4 regions of the Streptococcus sp. SCPM-O-B-15304 (M98) genome follow, and region 1 is predicted to be linked to each of the others. Evidence: predicted binding sites of a transcription regulator. Region 1 holds the regulator's gene; each other region holds the start of a gene.

Evidence for each region. The regulator Rex, encoded in region 1, represses fermentation and respiration genes when NADH is low (regulators of the CRP and FNR family bind a similar motif). The targets are predictions, from matches to a motif close to TTGTGAANTANTTCACAA.
Region 2: AC3E7H_RS02375 (formate/nitrite transporter family protein) is a predicted target of Rex. The motif match lies at 1,929-1,946, and genes of this name have one in related genera.
Region 3: adhP (alcohol dehydrogenase AdhP) is a predicted target of Rex. The motif match lies at 2,470-2,487, and genes of this name have one in related genera.
Region 4: AC3E7H_RS09170 (zinc-dependent alcohol dehydrogenase family protein) is a predicted target of Rex. The motif match lies at 1,926-1,943, and genes of this name have one in related genera.

Annotation. Positions count from the first base shown of each region.
Region 1 is NZ_JBYQGQ010000008.1:7,498-12,111, forward strand. It holds gene AC3E7H_RS06100 (hypothetical protein) at 1-150, opposite strand, end outside; gene AC3E7H_RS06105 (gamma-glutamyl-gamma-aminobutyrate hydrolase family protein) at 174-863, opposite strand; gene AC3E7H_RS06110 (redox-sensing transcriptional repressor Rex) at 879-1,520, opposite strand; gene AC3E7H_RS06115 (DUF4649 family protein) at 1,602-1,817, opposite strand; gene AC3E7H_RS06120 (DUF1831 domain-containing protein) at 1,827-2,174, opposite strand; gene AC3E7H_RS06125 (cysteine desulfurase family protein) at 2,179-3,294, opposite strand; gene AC3E7H_RS06130 (ribose-phosphate diphosphokinase) at 3,310-4,254, opposite strand; gene AC3E7H_RS06135 (CYTH domain-containing protein) at 4,379-4,614, opposite strand, start outside.
Region 2 is NZ_JBYQGQ010000003.1:15,981-20,594, reverse strand. It holds gene AC3E7H_RS02390 (hypothetical protein) at 1-17, shown strand, start outside; gene AC3E7H_RS02385 (hypothetical protein) at 73-711, shown strand; gene AC3E7H_RS02380 (formate/nitrite transporter family protein) at 781-1,578, shown strand; gene AC3E7H_RS02375 (formate/nitrite transporter family protein) at 1,968-2,765, shown strand; gene AC3E7H_RS02370 (DUF2130 domain-containing protein) at 2,846-4,120, shown strand; gene AC3E7H_RS02365 (alpha/beta fold hydrolase) at 4,124-4,614, shown strand, end outside.
Region 3 is NZ_JBYQGQ010000007.1:22,517-27,130, forward strand. It holds gene AC3E7H_RS05570 (PTS sugar transporter subunit IIB) at 7-996, opposite strand; gene adhP (alcohol dehydrogenase AdhP) at 1,348-2,367, opposite strand; gene AC3E7H_RS05580 (glutamate-cysteine ligase family protein) at 2,748-4,025, shown strand; gene thrC (threonine synthase) at 4,100-4,614, shown strand, end outside.
Region 4 is NZ_JBYQGQ010000017.1:5,480-10,093, forward strand. It holds gene AC3E7H_RS09160 (hypothetical protein) at 1-362, shown strand, start outside; gene nagA (N-acetylglucosamine-6-phosphate deacetylase) at 728-1,879, shown strand; gene AC3E7H_RS09170 (zinc-dependent alcohol dehydrogenase family protein) at 2,019-3,077, shown strand; gene AC3E7H_RS09175 (DUF1033 family protein) at 3,215-3,592, shown strand; gene comGA (competence type IV pilus ATPase ComGA) at 3,651-4,592, shown strand; gene comGB (competence type IV pilus assembly protein ComGB) at 4,513-4,614, shown strand, end outside.

The sequences.
Region 1 (4,614 bases):
AAATGCTTGATAGCTTTCGGCTGTTAAAAGTCTGTATAGATTAGAAAGTTGAAAATAAACTTCTATTTCCTTGCTCTTAAGAAAAGTGAAAATATTAGCTTCTAAATCTCTCAAAATATCATGAGTAGAAGGTGTTTTAAGTTCATTCACGATTTAATAACCTATTAGTAGCTTTAGAGTTCATTGACGACATAGTCGAAAAGTGTTTTATCTTTGGGGCGATTTTCAAAGAGAAATTCTGGATGCCATTGAACACCGAGGAAAGGGAAACCATCCGTTGTTGTAACAGCCTCGATAATTCCATCTTTAGGATCATGAGCTACAACCTTTAGATTTGGAGCTAGGTCCTTAATACTCTGATGGTGGAAAGAGTTGATATGGGAGATTTCTCCATAGATATCTCGAAGAATAGTATCAGGCTCGGTGACTAAACGTTGAGTTGTATACTCGGCTGAAGTATCCTGCCAATGGTCTTCAATATCTTGATAAAGAGATCCTCCCATAGCCACATTAAAGAGCTGGGTGCCTCGACAAACAGAAAAAATGGGTTTCTTCTGTTTAATGGCTTCTTTTATAAGAGCTAGCTCAAAAATATCTCTCTGAAGGTGGTAGTCATCGCTATCGATCTTTTTAGGCTCACCATAGAACTTTGGATCGACATTTTGTCCACCAGTTAAAATGAGTTTATCAATCAAGCCAATGTAGTAACTAGCCATTTCTTGATCACCAATTGGTAGGATAATGGGAATTCCCCCAGCTTCCTTGACTCCTTCAACAAAGCCTTTCGCAGCATAGCTCATCATAAGCTCATCATCAGGATGAGCTTTTTCGTTTCCTGTAATCCCAATAACTGGTTTTTTCATAAATGCTTTCGCTTTCTAATCCTCTTTTCTCATGAAATAGAGGAGAGTTTGCAATTCACTAGTTAAATCTACATACTGAGCTACCACATCTTTTGGTAGTTGGAGATGAACGGGTGAAAAGCTTAAAATTCCTTTAATACCTGCTTCGACAAGGAGATTAGCTACTTCTTGTGATTTGACACTCGGAACTGTTAAGATTGCAGTTTTAACATCTGCATTCTTTATTTTATCCTTGATTTGGGAAATTCCATAAATTGGGATTCCATCAGGAGTTTTTGTCCCAACTTCAGGATGATCATCCAAATCAAAAGCCATAATGATTTTCATTTTGTTTCGTTCGTGGAAACGGTAGTGAAGGAGAGCGTGCCCCATATTACCAATACCCACCAACATAACATTTGTAATAGAATTATCATTTAGAAGATCAGCAAAAAACGTCATTAGTTTTTTGACATCGTAGCCAAATCCACGGCGACCAAGTTCACCAAAGTAGGAAAAATCTCGTCTAACAGTAGCAGAGTCAATACCAATGGCCTCGGCAATTTGTTTTGAGTTGGCTCTTTCAATTTTTTCTGCATGAAATCTTTTAAAGATACGATAATAAAGAGAAAGTCTCTTTGCTGTTGCTTTTGGAATAGCAGACTGTTTTTCTTTCACAAAATCACAACCTTTCTAAATACTATTTTATAGAAAGATTGTGAAAAAATCAACAAAAACAAGAAAAAACTAAGAAAAATCTTAGCTTATCTTCGTAAAATCATAGTGAGATAGAAAACGATAGAGATTTCCCAGAAGCCCCTGATAGATTTCTTTTTCATTATAGGTCAGAGAAGTAATGACAGTAGTATCTGGAAGAGTCACACAACCTGAAAGTGATAGCATGAGTGCTTCATAATCTTCGTATTCTAAAACGCGATCGACTTGATAGGTGTCTTTGTAAGTTAATCGAAACATAATTGCCTTCTATCTTTCGCTTTTAGTAAAGACATCACGTTCAACAAGACTATCCATCAAGAAGTAAAATTTCTCTTGGTGGATATGAGTTTCTTCTGACTTAAAGATATCGACTAAACGTAGACCAAATTTATCAGTGATGTTGATTTTTGCACCTGTTAAGTCTTTGTTGATGATAATCTTAAGTTGGAAACCTTCCCCACTATTTGGAACTTTTTCAAGAAGACGTGTTAGTTCATAGTTACCAACCTTAGTTTCAAAAAAAGTGTTATCTTTTAGAGTGAACTTTTTGACGGTTGGGCTAAGTGTGTAATCATAACGGCAATTTTTAAGACTAATGGTTTTTTCGAATGCCATTGAGTTAACCTCCAATGATTTCTTTTAGAGTTTGTGCGAGAGTGATTATTTCTTGCTCTGTATTTTGAGGTGAAATGCTGACGCGAACGGATTCGTGTAAGCGAGGAGAGTCTTCACCGTAGAAAGCCTGAAGAACATGACTAACCTGAACGACACCTGCAGTACAAGCAGAGCCAGTTGAAATAGAAATACCTTCAAGATCTAGACGAAGGAGTAGTAGATCATTACGTTGACCTGGGAATCCAATATTAAGGACATAAGGTAGCTGGTCTTTCCCTTGATTGAGATAATAGTCTGTGTCAGCCATTTCCTTTAAGAATGTTTCTTTTAGTTTTTGAACCTTTTTAAAGTTTTGTTCTTGGTTTTCAAGATCATCCTTTAGAGCTGCTACCATTCCCACAATGGCAGGAAGATTTTCTGTTCCTGCTCTTTTTTTCTGCTCTTGATCGCCACCATGAAGGTAGGAGTCAAAATCTGTAGATGCAGCATAGAGAAAACCAACTCCTTTTGGACCATAAAATTTGTGTGCAGAAGCGCTAAGAAAATCAATTCCCAATTTTTCGGGAAGAATCTCAAATTTACCAACTGCCTGAACCGCATCGACATGATAGACGGCTGGATGATTTTTTAGAACTTCACCAATTTTAGCAATAGGTAAAAGTGTACCAGTTTCATTGTTTGCAAACATAGTAGAAACAAGAATGGTATCTTCACGCAGTGCATTTTTGACTTGGTCTGCAGTGATTTCTTGATGTTCAGGATGTAAAATAGTCACTTCAAAACCGAAATTTTCAACCAAGTATTTGATGGGTTCTAGAACAGCATGGTGCTCAATCGCAGTAGTGATAATGTGCTTTCCACGATTTTGATGGCGAAGGCAGTAGCCGATGATAGCAGTATTATTGCTTTCAGTACCACCAGTGGTAAAAAATATATGTTGTGGCTTTGTTCCTAGTAAACTTGCAAGTTCTTGACGAGCTTCTCGTAATAGTTTACCTGCTTGGCGCCCATGGCCATGAATACTAGAAGGGTTGCCATAAGTTTCTTGCATGACTTGAGTCATTGCTGAGATAGCTACTGAAGACATCGGAGTCGTTGCAGCATTATCCAAATAAATCAAAAACTCACCTAATTTCTATTTAAATAGTGGACTAACTGGTTTTCTTTCATGAATACGAACCATAGCATCACCAATCAATTCACTAGCAGTGATGTATTGTACGTTTTTAGGTTTTCTACTTTCTGTCACAACAGAATCTGTAACCAAGATCTCCTTGATATTTGTTGCATCTAATAACTCTGCAGCACCGTTAACGAATAGTCCATGACTTGAAACTGCATAGATTTCAGTTGCGCCGTCACGTTCTAAGATTTTAGCAGCTTCAGAGAAGGTACGGCCAGTATTCAGAATGTCATCGATTAAGATTGCTTTCTTACCTTCAACCTCCCCAATAATGTAACCTTGGCTACGTTCAGAATCATCTTGTGCATAATCAATGATAGCAATCGGAGCATCTAGGTATTCTGCAAGACTACGAGCACGTTTTACACCAGAGTTTTTAGGACTAACAACAACCACATCTGAACCAGTCAAACCTTTATCGCAGTAATGTTTTGCAAAAAGTGGAATTGTATAGAGGTTATCTACAGGAATGTCAAAGAATCCTTGAACCTGAACGGCATGGAGGTCAAGAGTCAATACACGACTAACTCCAGCTTTCACCAACATATTTGCAACCAGTTTTGCAGTAAGTGGTTCGCGTGAAGAAGCGATACGATCTTGGCGAGCGTAGCCGAAGTATGGAAGTACAACGTTAATGGTATTAGCACTAGCGCGAACACAAGCATCAACCATAATCAAGAGTTCCATCAAGTGGTTATTTACTGGATAACTAGTTGATTGGATGATATAAACATCATATCCACGAACACTTTCTTCGATGTTAACTTGGATTTCACCATCTGAAAATTGGCGTGAAGATACTTTTCCAAGTGGAACACCTGCAGCATCTGCGATTCTTTGAGCAATTTCCTGGTTGGAAGATAGTGCGAAAAGTTTCATGTTTTTTGTATCTGACATCGATAAACCGTCCTCTTTAAACTAAGTGAATCGCTGTAGTGAAACACTTTTAGTGATAAATGCTCTCTACAACAGATTCTATTATTTTTCATCCCTTTTATTTTATCAAAAAAAGAAGATTATTTCAGTATTTTTTCATATTTTCTATAAAACGAACCAATTTTGAAGGAGCTTTTTTGTAATGGATTTCATTGGCTTGTAAAAATTCTTGGAAATCAAGACTACCTTGGTTGCCATCTTCCACTTCTAATTCAAGCTCATAGTCAACAATATCAAAGTATTGGCTTTGATCAAGTGCCATGAGTCCGATAGGAGTTTGCTTTTCGTAGCGAACAGTAGTTAGGCAACCTAAAACTACCC
Region 2 (4,614 bases), on a different contig from region 1:
TCTATTATTATTATTAAGAGTCGATTTCTGTTGTCACTTGTGACAATTGTCAAAGCCAGGAGAGTAGCTAATATGAATCAACTACAAGTAATAAGAGAAGATAAACAACTAAGAATTTTATTGATGCAAGAATGCGATATTCTCTTTTATGACCAGTTGAAAGAGGTTGAATTTTCTCAGAACAACGAAGTTTATTCTCTTTCGCCCATAGCTTTTGCTAAAGACGGTAGTGGGGGAGAATATGTAATTCTTGAGGATGAGAGTATCGGCTTTATAGGGAGTGAAGGCCAAGTTGGGAGAGTGGCAGAAAGCCTTGATGACCTGCTTACCTTCTTACTTCATGCTGGTTCTATCTCTGATTTTTCTTGTCGTTTGCTCTACAAAAACAAGGAATTGTTGGCAAAATTTTGTCAAGGATTTACCAACAAAATACGAGAAAACTATCAGTCAAAAGGTGAAGATTGGGATAAAGTGAGAACTGGACTTGCACAAAAGTTGGGACTCGAATTTCACCCTGAGAAACTGCAAGAGTTAGCCTTAAAATTTTATCAATCAGCCATAAGAACCCCTCTTTTCACTTGTAAATATGTTCATGCTGAGGATGAATATGTTTGTGATTCTATTTTGTCCGATATTATCGGCTTGTGGGTTTCAGAGCTGGTAGGATTGACTGCAGAAGAAATTGAAGCTTTTGCTAACATTCAAATGTAAAGAAAAAAATTTATTCCACTTAAAATATTTTATGTTATAATATTAATGATTATATTTTAAGGGGTTTATATGAGTTCGTCAGAATTTATTTCAAAGATTGATTATTATTGCCATAAGAAAGAGAGTCTATTTGACCAAAGCAAGTTTAAATATGCCATTCGCTCGATGTTTGCAGGTGCTTTCTTAACCTTTAGTACAGCCGCTGGGGCTATCGGTGCTGATCTACTAAATAGCATCGTTCCTAGTGCTGGCTATTTTCTTTTTCCCTTTGTGTTTGCTTGGGGACTGGTTTACATTGTATTTTTAAATGCTGAATTGGTCACATCAAACATGATGTACCTGACAGCTGGAACATTCTTGAAGAAGATTGATTGGAAGAAAGCCTTTATTATCTTAGTCTATTGTGCCTTTTTCAACTTAGTTGGAGCTATCTTAGCAGGTTGGTGCTTTGCTAATTCATCTGCATTTTCACATCTAACACACGACAGTTATCTAGCAAAGATTGTTGCTAAGAAGTTAGCACGACCTAGTGATTTGGTATTGTTGGAGGGGATTTTGGCAAATATGTTTGTAAATATTGCCATTCTATCTTCTATTTTGGTTAAGGATAGCAATGCCAAACTCTGGATTATCTTGTCAGGTATTTCTATGTTTGTTTTCTTGTCAAATGAGCACATTGCAGCTAACTTTTCATCCTTTAGCATTATTAAATTTAGTATTGTTTCTGACCAAATTGCTAACTTTGACATTCCAAATATCCTACGCCATTGGGGAGTTACCTTTATCGCTAACTTGATTGGTGGAGGATTCTTGATAGGATTACCATACGCTTATCTTAATAAAAATGAAGAGACTTATGTTGATTAGTACAAGCTTTTGAAAATATAATGAAAATCGATAATAGAGGAGGTCGGGACTAAAAATCCAGACCTCGATTTTTTTGGCTAAAGAACCTTTTGATAAAAACGTTATTTTCTCTGTCTATAAATTCAAACATATTATTAGTGCATGGATTTTAGCTGAAAACTAAAGAAACTTTTTTGTAAATTCAATATTGATTAAAACAAAAACATATATTAAATATATAGAATAGAGGATTTAAAAATAAAGGGTTGAAAACATTAAAGATATTGATAAAAAGCAAATGGAAACGATTGCTAAAAGTGATAAAAATATTGTAAATAGAATTAAGAAAGCCTTCCCATAATTTCGATTTTATGTTATAATATTCACAAATAAAAGTTTTAGGAGTTTATATGGTTTCTTCAGAATTTATCTCAAAAATTGAATTTGCTTGTAAGAAAAAGGAAAGTCTTTACAGTCAAAGTAAATTCAAGTATGCTATCCGTTCAATGTTTGCTGGTGCATTCTTAACATTTAGTACAGCAGCTGGTGCAGTTGGAGCCGACTTGATTAATAAGATTGCTCCTGGTAGTGGACGATTCCTCTTCCCATTTGTTTTCGCTTGGGGATTGGCTTACATTGTCTTCTTGAATGCTGAGTTAGTAACATCTAACATGATGTTCTTGACAGCTGGTAGCTTTTTGAAAAAAATTAGCTGGAGAAAAACAGCTGAAATTCTTCTATACTGTACTTTCTTCAACTTAATCGGTGCTCTTATAGCAGGTTGGGGATTCGCCCATTCAGCAGCTTATGCAAACCTTACCCATGATAGCTTTATTTCTGGAGTTGTGGAGATGAAGTTGGGCCGTTCAAATGAACTTATCTTGCTTGAAGCTATCTTGGCTAATGTCTTTGTAAATATCGCGATTCTTTCATTCGTTTTAGTTAAGGATGGTGGAGCTAAACTTTGGTTGGTTCTATCAGCCATTTACATGTTTGTATTCTTAACAAACGAGCACATCGCCGCAAACTTTGCATCATTTGCTATTGTGAAGTTCAGTGTTGCTGCAGATACAATTGCTAACTTTGGTATTGGTAATATCCTTCGTCACTGGGGTGTAACCTTCATCGGTAACCTTATCGGTGGTGGTCTCTTGATTGGTTTACCATACGCCTTCCTTAACAAAAATGAAGACACATACGTAGATTAAAAGTTGGATAGATTCCAACTTTTTCTTTTTGTTTATCCATGCTATAATGAAAGTAGAATAGATAAATTTAGAGGAATAACATGAACGAGATTAAATGTCCAAATTGTGGCGAAGTATTTACAGTCAATGAAAGCCAATATGCAGAACTGCTTTCTCAAGTTCGCACTGCAGAGTTTGATAAGGAATTGCATGACAGAATAAAACAAGAGTTGTCTCTGGTTGAGCAAAAGGCTTTGAATGAGCAACAGACCAAACTAGCTCAAAAAGACCAAGAAATAGCTCAACTCCAAAGCCAAATCCAAAACTTTGATACAGAAAAAGAATTGGCCAAAAAAGAAGTCGAGCAATCAACTAGTCAGGCTCTCCTAGCCAAGGACAAGGAAGTACTAGCTTTGGAGAACCAGCTAGCTACCTTGCGCTTAGAGCATGAAAATCAACTACAAAAAACACTATCTGATTTAGAGAAAGAACGTGATCAGGTCAAAAACCAGCTCCTTTTACAAGAAAAAGAAAATGAGTTGTCTATAGCCTCTGTAAAACAAAATTATGAAGCCCAGCTAAAGGCAGCCAGTGAGCAGGTTGAATTCTACAAGAATTTCAAGGCACAACAATCAACCAAGGCAATCGGTGAAAGTTTGGAACACTATGCTGAGAGTGAGTTCAACAAGGTTCGTAGCTTTGCCTTCCCCAATGCCTACTTCGAAAAGGACAACAAGGTTTCAGCACGTGGTTCTAAAGGGGACTTTATCTTCCGTGATTTTGATGAAAACGGGTTAGAATTCATTTCCATTATGTTTGAGATGAAAAATGAAGCAGACGGGACAGAGAAGAAGCATAAGAATGCCGATTTCTACAAGGAATTAGACAAAGACCGCCGCGAGAAGAACTGTGAGTATGCTGTATTAGTATCGATGTTAGAAGCCGATAACGACTACTTCAATACAGGGATTGTCGATGTTAGCCACGAGTATGAGAAGATGTATGTCATTCGTCCCCAGTTCTTTATCCATTTGATTGGACTCTTGCGCAATGCTGCACTGAATTCTCTCAAATACAAGCAGGAATTGGCGCTTGTTCGTGAACAAAATATTGATATCACTCATTTTGAAGAAGACTTAGACGCCTTCAAAGTAGCCTTTGCTAAGAACTACAATTCAGCTTCGGTCAACTTCGGCAAGGCCATCGATGAAATTGACAAGGCTATTAAGCGGATGGAAGAAGTCAAGAAATTCTTGACTACATCAGAAAATCAACTCCGCCTCGCTAACAACAAATTGGATGATGTTTCCGTTAAAAAATTGACTCGGAAGAATCCGACTATGAAGGCTAAGTTTGATGCCTTGAAGGGGGAATAGTTTTTGTACTCAGCAAAGAGCAAAACCTTGTCTATAAATGGAAAAACTATGGATTATGTGACCTTTGGTAAAGGAAAGAAGTCTCTCGTTATCATACCAGGATTGGGTGATGGACTACAGACGGTTAAAGGTATGGCTATGCCTTTTTCAATCACATACCGTATACTTGCCAAGCGCTATAAAATCTATGTTTTTTCTCGAATCAATGAGTTGAGGCAGGGTTATACGACACGGGATATGGCAGCAGATGTAGCAGAAGCAATGGAGACACTAAACCTAGATGCCGCTTATGTTATAGGGATTTCACAAGGTGGAATGATTGCTCAATGGCTAGCTGCAAACTTCCCAGAAAAGGTTGAAAAGCTAGTTTTGGCTGTTACAACTGCAAAACTAAATAATCTAGGTAGGGAAAGAATTAGTTGCTGGCTAAACCTGAGTCAGTCAGGTACTTATAAAGATCTGATGATCGATATTGCTCGTCACTCTTACACGAC
Region 3 (4,614 bases), on a different contig from region 1:
TGTTAATTATTGAACGTTAGCTTTGCTAATCAAGTCAAACAAATCTTTTTTAGTGTCGTTTGGTACTTTACGTACGTCAAATTCAACACCAAGATCACGCATTTTTTCAAATGTAGCAACGTCGTCTTTGTCCATTGACAATACGTTGTTGACCATTGTTTTACCAGTTGAGTGAGCCATTGATCCAACGTTAAGAGTCTTGATTGGCACACCGCCTTCGATAGCACGAAGAGCATCTTGAGGTGTTTCAAACAAGATAAGGGCGTGTGTCTCACCAAAACGAGGGTCTTTTGCAACCTCAATCAATTTTTTGATTGGTACAACGTTAGCCTTCACTCCGTTAGGAGCTGCTTGTTTGATCAATTCTTTACGAAGGTCGTCATTTGCTACGTTATCTGAAGCAACAATGATACGGTCTGCTTTTGAATCTGGTGTCCAAGCAGTTGCGACTTGTCCGTGAAGAAGACGTGTGTCAAGACGAGCAAGATTGATTTTCAATTTACCGTCTCCGATAACAGTTCCTTCTGGAATAGCAGCTTGGGCAACTGGAGCAGCTGCAGCAGTTGCAACTTCCTCAGCTGGGTTTAGCTCTTCTGGAAGAGCCTTGATACCATCTTTGGCTTCTTTAATGATGTTCGCAGCGACTTTATCCACTCCAGCAGCAGCGTCCATCAGGCGCTCTGTGTAGGCTTGGATCAACATCGGCAAGTTAAGTCCAGTGATGATGGCAAATTTACGTTCAGGGTTTTCTCCCATTACGCGGCTAGCTTGGTTAAATGGAGAACCACTCCAAAGGTCAGCCAAGACTAGAACCTCATCTTCTGCGTCAAATGCAGCCACAGCATTGTTGAACTTGGCGTATAAATCATCTGGACCTTCGTTTGGCATAAAGGTTACAACTTGAACCTTTTCTTGTTCACCAAAGATCATAGATCCTGACTGATGAATACCCGCGGCAAATTCACCGTGGCTCGCAATAATGATTCCGATACTCATTATTGTCATTCCTCCTTATAAAATGTTTGACTTGTAGTTTAAGAAAACTTTAAGACTCCTTAAGTATAAATCGATTTCAGAAAAAAAGCAACTAATTATAATAAAGAGTGAAAAAAATCTCAAATCCCCATCTTTACAAATATTGATATATCAATTTTTTATAAAATCGTCTATAAAATGGTAAAAAAATTTAATATAAAAAAGCAGAGGGACTAGAAAGTTTACGTCAGTAGTGCTCTTGGGTGTCTAAAAAATGCCCCAAGTTCAATTAGTTGTCGTGTCAAAATTTTATTACAAAAAAACGAGGTGGAATCTTCTGTCCCGACCTCGTTTTGGCATTTATTATTTATCTTAGTGAGTAAAGTCTAGAACCATACGACCTTGGATGGTACCGGCAGCCATTTCATCAAAGACAGCAATGGCATCTTCGACAGGGCGTTTTTGAACGATTGGTACAACCAGACCTTCAGCACCAAATTGGAAAGCTTCTTCCAAATCTTTACGTGTTCCAACGAGAGAACCGATGACCTGAATACCATCAAGAACTGTTTTAACGATGCTTAGATCCATCATTTCTGAAGGGAGCCCGACAGCTACTACACGACCGCCTGCACGAACAGAGTCAACTGCTTGGTTGAAGGCAACTTTTGATACAGCTGTTACGACAGCTGAGTGAGCCCCACCGTTTGTTTTTTCTTTGATAAGGCCTGGGACATCTTCGACTTCAAGACCATTAATCACGATATCAGCACCAACTTCTTTAGCTAGGGCAAGTTTATCGTTGTTAATATCTACTGCGATAACGTGAGCGTTAAATACTTTTTTAGCGTATTGAACAGCTAAGTTACCAAGTCCTCCAGCACCATAGAGTACAACCCATTGGCCTGGTTCAACTTTTGCTTCTTTGATAGCCTTGTAGGTAGTAACACCGGCACAAGTAATTGAAGAAGCTTGGGCTGGATCGAGACCTTCTGGAACCTTAACGGCATAATCTGCAGTTACGATACATTGTTCTGCCATACCACCATCTACTGAGTAGCCAGCATTTTTTACTGTACGGCAAAGAGTTTCGCGCCCAGTTGTACAGTATTCACACATACCACAGCCTTCAAAAAACCAAGCTACGCTGACACGGTCGCCAACTTTGAGACTTTTAACATCAGGGGCGATTTCTTTTACGATACCGATACCTTCGTGACCGAGAACGCGTCCTGGAACTTTACCAAAGTCACCATGGGCAACGTGGAGGTCAGTGTGGCAGACACCACAGTACTCAACTTCTACAAGAGCTTCCCCTGTTTCGAGTGGACGGAGAACTTTTTCTTCAATAGCAACACCAGTGCCTTCTGGATTTACAACAACAGCTTTCATAGCTATCCTCCTTGATTAGTCGTTGAGGTGCAGAGGAAAAGGGGCTTGGCTTGAGAAGATTTCAAGTGAAGTCGAATTTGAACTGCCCTCTTATTTACTTATATGTGAAGTATATCACGATGTTTACTATAGTACAATGGTTTTGAGGTAAAAAACTATGTAATCGCTTAACCGGTTGATAAGACTGTGAAAATTGAACAAGTAAGATTGATGCATTGGCGAGTAAATAACTATAAATGCTAGAAAAGTTGACTTTAGATCGCCTCTTTAAGATTTTCAGCAAATTTTCTGAGTTCCTTATTGAGGGGATTTTGGTATAATATAGAAAGCAATTATCGTTTCTAGTATTCTAGTAAGAGAAGTTAGAGTGAGAGGTATCTATGTCCCCTTCTATCAAGTTATTGAAAAATCGTTATCTAAAAAATATCAAAGAAAATCCAGAACTCTACATTGGTATTGAGTTGGAGTTTCCTATCGTACATACGAAAGGGAAACCTACAGATATTGAAGTCAGCAAGAATTTGATGCGCTTTTTGGTGGATGCTCTCAGTCTGAAAGTTGAAAAGGAGGACCAGGATGGCAATCCAATACAACTTGTAGAACCAAAAAGTCAGGATCGGATTCTGTTTGAGGTTTCTTACACGACCTTGGAGTTTGCCTTTGGCAGAGCCCAGAAAATCCAAGAGGTCCAAGGTCGATTTCAAGCTTATATGAAGGTCATTCAGGAAAAACTAGGCGAAAAGGATCATGCTATCCAGGGTTGGGGGATTCACCCGAACTGGGATAGTAATGACAATCGACCTGTGGCCTATCCACGCTACCAGATGCTGATGGATTATCTGCGTATGGGGAGTCGCCAAGAGAGTGCGCATTTACATGACTTTCCACAATATGGAGCCTTTATCTGTGGGAGTCAAGTTCAGTTGGATGTTTCAAAATCTAACTACCTACGTGTCATCAATGCTTTCACTCAGCTTGAGGCAGCCAAAGCTTATCTGTTTGCCAATTCTGAGTTTTCGGGAGCAGAATGGGATACTTTGATTTCACGAGATATTTTTTGGGAAAATTCCATGCATGGAATTTATCCAGAGAATGTCGGTGTCAATTCAAAACTCTTCAAAGATGAGGATGATTTCTTTGATTTTCTAGACCACTCTGCGATTTTTACAGCAGAACGTTATGGGGAAACCTACTATTTTTCTCCAATTCGGGCTAGAGATTACTTAGATACTGATGAGATTACTGCCTATACTCTAAATGGAAAAGAAACTCTGCTTGTTCCTCAAGAGAAGGATTTCCAAACGCACCGTAGTTACCAATTCCAAGACTTAACAACTCGAGGAACGGTCGAATTTCGTAGTGTTTGTACACAGCCACTAGATCGAACCTTTTCTTCGGCAGCCTTTCATTTAGGCTTGCTGGTAAATCTAGACAAGCTTGAAATTTACCTAGAAACAGCTCCTTTCTTTGAAATATTTGGTCGTGACTACAAGTCTTTGAGAAGACAATTTTCAAAGAAACACCTCACAGATGAAGAAACAGCTGGGATTGTCCAGTTCTCAAAAGACTTGCTAGCTATAGCAGAGCAAGGTCTTAAGATGAGAGATCAGCAAGAAATGACCTATTTAGAGCCTTTGAAAGAAAAATTGACTCTATAATTTTCTTATAAAGGGAGAATTTTCTGAAAAATCATGTTATAATGGATGAGACTATAGATAAAGGATAGAGATTTATGACATTAGTTTATCAATCAACGCGTGATGCGAAAAATACAGTAACAGCCAGCCAAGCGATTTTGCAAGGTTTGGCAACAGATGGAGGCTTATTTACTCCAGTTAGCTATCCAAAGGTTGATTTGGATTTTGAAACATTAAAGGACGCTTCTTACCAAGAAGTAGCTAAGCTTGTCTTGTCAGCTTTCTTGGATGACTTTACAGCAGAAGAGTTGGACTACTGTATCACCAACGCCTATGACAGCAAGTTTGATACGCCAGCCATTGCTCCTCTTGTGAAACTAGATGGCCAATACAACTTGGAACTTTTCCACGGTTCAACCATTGCCTTCAAGGATATGGCCTTGTCTATCTTGCCTTACTTTATGACAACGGCAGCTAAGAAACACGGCTTGGAAAACAAGATTGTCATCTTGACAGCGACGTCTGGAGATACTGGGAAAGCTGCTATGGCAGGATTCGCGGATGTTCCAGGTACTGAAATTATCGTCTTTTATCCAAAAGACGGTGTCAG
Region 4 (4,614 bases), on a different contig from region 1:
CTGGTAAAATTACTTTTAAGAACTTTAAAAAAGAGGCTTCTATATTTGACAAAACAATGACTTGTTGTCCCGAATGTGGGCATCCTTTGGAGAAAAAATTTTTAAAAGATGAGGGAGATATTCCTTATTGTTCACAATGTGCGAGTTTTCGTTTTCCAGTCTTTAATACAGCAATTAGTGCGATTTTATTTAATGAAAAACATGATAAGATTCTCTTGATTAAGCAATATGACATGGCTGAGCATATTTTGCTAGCTGGTTATGTGTCTAATGATATTCACAACCAATTTCTACAATCATTAAAGGCAATTAATTTAGCCTCTCTTATTACGGATATGGGTAATAAAATTGCACAAAACTAGTCCAAAACTCTTTTTAATAAGGAGTATACTTTCTAGCATTTTATAGTTACTAAAAAGTATCTAAACTTTGGAAGTGATACTAAGTTTTAAAAAATATTATGGAAAAAAAGCTTATAAAATCAATATTTCTGAGATTTAAAACTAATAATATTAGACTCAAAATCCAGTGTCCGCAAGGACGTGCCGGTTCGACCCCGGCCGCCGGTATAGTATTAAAGACAAGGTTTTTAGACCTTGTCTTTTTTGTTGAATAATTTATTAAAATTTCACTAAAAAAGGTCTATACCATTTACAAATTGTTTTGAAAGGTTTATAATGTAATTGACATAATAAATAGTAGATTATTTCTTAAGGAGGTTATCATTATGCCTAAGTATATTAAAGCTGATCAATTTTTCTATCCACATGGTATTCGTCGTGGAGGTTATTTGGAACTTATTGATGGCAAGTTTGGTAAGCATGTTGAAGAGATTTCTGAGGATGCTGAAATTTTAGATTATTCTGGTTATAGCATCGCACCTGGTCTCGTTGATACACACATTCACGGTTTTGGTGGTGTGGATGTCATGGATAATAATATTGAAGGAACTCTTCATACGATGAGTGAAGGTCTTCTTAGTACAGGTGTTACTAGTTTCCTACCAACTACACTAACTTCATCATACGAACAATTGCTGGCTGTTACTGAAAACATTGGTGCACGCTATCAAGAAGCATCTGGTGCTAAGATTCGTGGTATCTATTTTGAAGGGCCATATTTTACTGAGGAATTTAAAGGAGCTCAAAACCCTGCTTACATGAAAGATCCTCGTATGGATGAGTTTCGTGCATGGCAGAAGGCTGCTAATGGTCTTCTTAATAAAATTGCTCTTGCACCTGAACGTGATGGGGTTGAGGACTTTGTACGTACTATTACTGGTGAAGGTGTAACTGTTGCTCTTGGTCACTCTAATGCTACATTTGATGAAGCTAAAAAAGCTGTTGATGCCGGGGCTAGTGTTTGGGTTCATGCCTATAATGGAATGCGTGGCTTAACACACCGCGAACTTGGTATGGTTGGTGCGATGTATGAATTACCACACACTTATGCAGAATTGATTTGTGATGGTCATCACGTGGATCCTAAGGCTTGCGAAATTCTTCTTAAACAAAAAGGAACTGAAAATATTGCCCTTATCACTGACTGTATGACAGCAGGTGGTTTGCAAGATGGCGATTATATGTTAGGCGAATTTCCAGTTGTAGTTGCAAATGGGACTGCTCGCCTTAAATCTACAGGTAACTTGGCAGGTTCCATTCTCAAACTTAAAGATGGTTTGAAAAATGTCGTTGAGTGGGGAATCGCAAATCCTCATGAAGCAGTCATGATGGCTAGTCTAAATCCAGCTAAATCAGTTCATATCGATGACGTCTGTGGACAAATTCGTGAAGGCTACGATGCAGACTTTATCGTGTTAGATAAAGATTTGGAATTAGTAGCAACTTATCTAGATGGTGAAAAACGTTATCAAGCATAATCTAAAAAGTAGAAACGATTTTCGTTTCTTCTTTTTTTAAATAAATTTGTTATTTATTTCACAAATTACTTGATTTTTGTATCGGAAAGGCTTACAATCATGATATAAATAATACAAATAAAAAAGCGGAGGATTGCTTATGAAAGCTTATACTTACGTTAAACCAGGCCTTGCGTCATTTGTTGATGTTGACAAACCAGTTATTCGTAAGCCAACAGATGCTATTGTGCGTATCGTTAAGACTACTATTTGTGGTACAGACCTTCATATTATTAAAGGGGATGTTCCTGCTTGTAAGAGTGGAACTATCCTAGGACATGAAGGAATTGGTATTGTAGAGGAAGTCGGAGCAGGAGTTTCAAACTTCAAAAAGGGTGATAAGGTTTTGATTTCTTGCGTTTGTGCATGTGGCAAGTGTTACTATTGTAAAAAAGGAATCTATGCTCACTGTGAAGACGAGGGTGGATGGATTTTTGGACATTTGATTGACGGTATGCAAGCAGAATATCTTCGTGTGCCTCATGCTGATAATACTCTTTATCATACTCCAGCTGACTTGTCTGATGAAGCTTTGGTTATGTTATCTGATATCTTGCCAACTGGCTATGAAATTGGTGTCTTAAAAGGGAAAGTTGAGCCTGGTTGTAGTGTAGCTATCGTTGGTTCAGGGCCAGTTGGATTGGCAGCTCTCTTGACGGCACAATTCTATTCTCCAGCTAAATTGATTATGGTGGACCTAGACGATAATCGCTTGGATACTGCAGTTTCTTTCGGTGCTACTCATAAGATTAATTCTTCAGACCCTGAAAAAGCAATTCAAGAAATTTATGATTTGACAGATGGTCGAGGTGTAGATGTCGCTATTGAGGCGGTAGGAATTCCTGCAACGTTTGATCTCTGTCAAAAGATTATCGGTGTAGACGGAACAGTAGCCAACTGTGGTGTGCATGGTAAACCAGTTCAGTTTGATTTGGACACTCTTTGGATTCGTAACATTAATGTTACTACTGGATTGGTTTCTACCAATACAACTCCTCAGCTTTTGAAAGCCTTAGAAAGTCATAAAATTGAACCTGAAAAATTGGTAACTCATTATTTCAAACTTAGTGAAATAGAAAAGGCCTATGAAGTATTTAGTAAGGCCGCCGATCATCATGCGATTAAAGTGATTATTGAAAACGATATTTCAGAAGGCTAATCTTGTTTTTAAATCCAGTTATTCGTTTTTGAATAGCTGGATTTTTTGAAAATGTTATATAATTCGTGAAAATGAGCAAAATTCTTTCATTGTTCTCAAAATTTCGCTATAATATACGGTACAAAGGAAGTTAAACTATGTATCGAGTTATAAAAATGTACGGAGATTTTGAACCGTGGTGGTTTATAGAAGGCTGGGAAGACGACGTCATTGCGAGCAAAAAATTTGATAACTATTATGATGCTTTGAAATATTATAAGTCTTGTTGGTTTGAGTTAGAAAAGGAGATTCCCCTTTACAAAAGTAGAGGAGACTTGATGACTATTTTTTGGGATCCAGAAGATAAACGCTGGTGTGAAGAATGCGATGAATTTCTTCAGCAATATCATTCCTTGGCTTTGTTGGAAGATGGTCAAGTCATTCCTGATGAAAAATTTAGACCTGGGTACGAAAAGCAGACTGGTTTAGAAATCCACCGTACTTGTCGCATAAAAAAAGAAGAAACAACTTTTTAATGAAGTTGTTTCTTCTTTTTTGATATTTTCTTCGAATAATAAGAATGAGGAGGAAGATATGGTACAAATACTTGCACAAGAATTGATTACACTGGCCAAAAAACAGGGAGCTCAGGACATCTATTTTATTCCTAAAGAAAAGATTTACGAGCTACATATGCGAGTTGGAGATGAGAGACATTTGATTAACACCTATGACTTTGAAAAGTTGGGGGCTGTCATTAGTCACTTTAAATTTGTTGCGGGGATGAACGTTGGAGAAAAACGCCGTAGTCAGCTTGGTTCCTGTGATTATCAGCATGGAGACAAGGTTTCTTCATTACGTTTATCGACGGTGGGAGATTATCGTGGTCATGAGAGTCTAGTAATCCGACTTTTGCATGATCAAGAACAAGAGTTGCGCTTCTGGTTTCAGAATCTTATGGAACTGGAAAATGGCTTTAGGCAACGCGGACTTTATCTTTTTGCAGGCCCCGTAGGAAGTGGTAAAACTACTTTGATGCATGAATTAGCCAAGTCATTGTTTAAGGGACAACAGGTCATGTCTATTGAAGATCCGGTTGAGATTAAGCAAGAAGCAATGCTACAATTACAGCTCAATGAAGCTATCGGACTTAACTATGAGAACTTGATCAAACTTTCCCTACGACATCGTCCAGATCTTTTAATCATTGGAGAAATTCGAGATAGCGAAACAGCCCGTGCCGTTGTACGAGCTAGTCTGACAGGTGCCACGGTATTCTCGACAATCCATGCCAAGAGTGTTCGTGGGGTTTATGAGCGCCTCTTAGAACTTGGTGTCAGTGAAGATGAACTTGCAGTTGTTTTACAAGGTGTTTGTTACCAGAGACTAATCGCAGGAGGAGGAATTATTGATTTTGCAAACAAAAATTACCAAGAACACCAGGCAGAAAAGTGGAATGGACAAATTGACCAGCTTCTTAAAGAAGGACATATCACTGCCCTTCAAGCTGAAACGGAGAAAATTAGCTACCAGTAAGCAGAAGAAAATCATCACACTC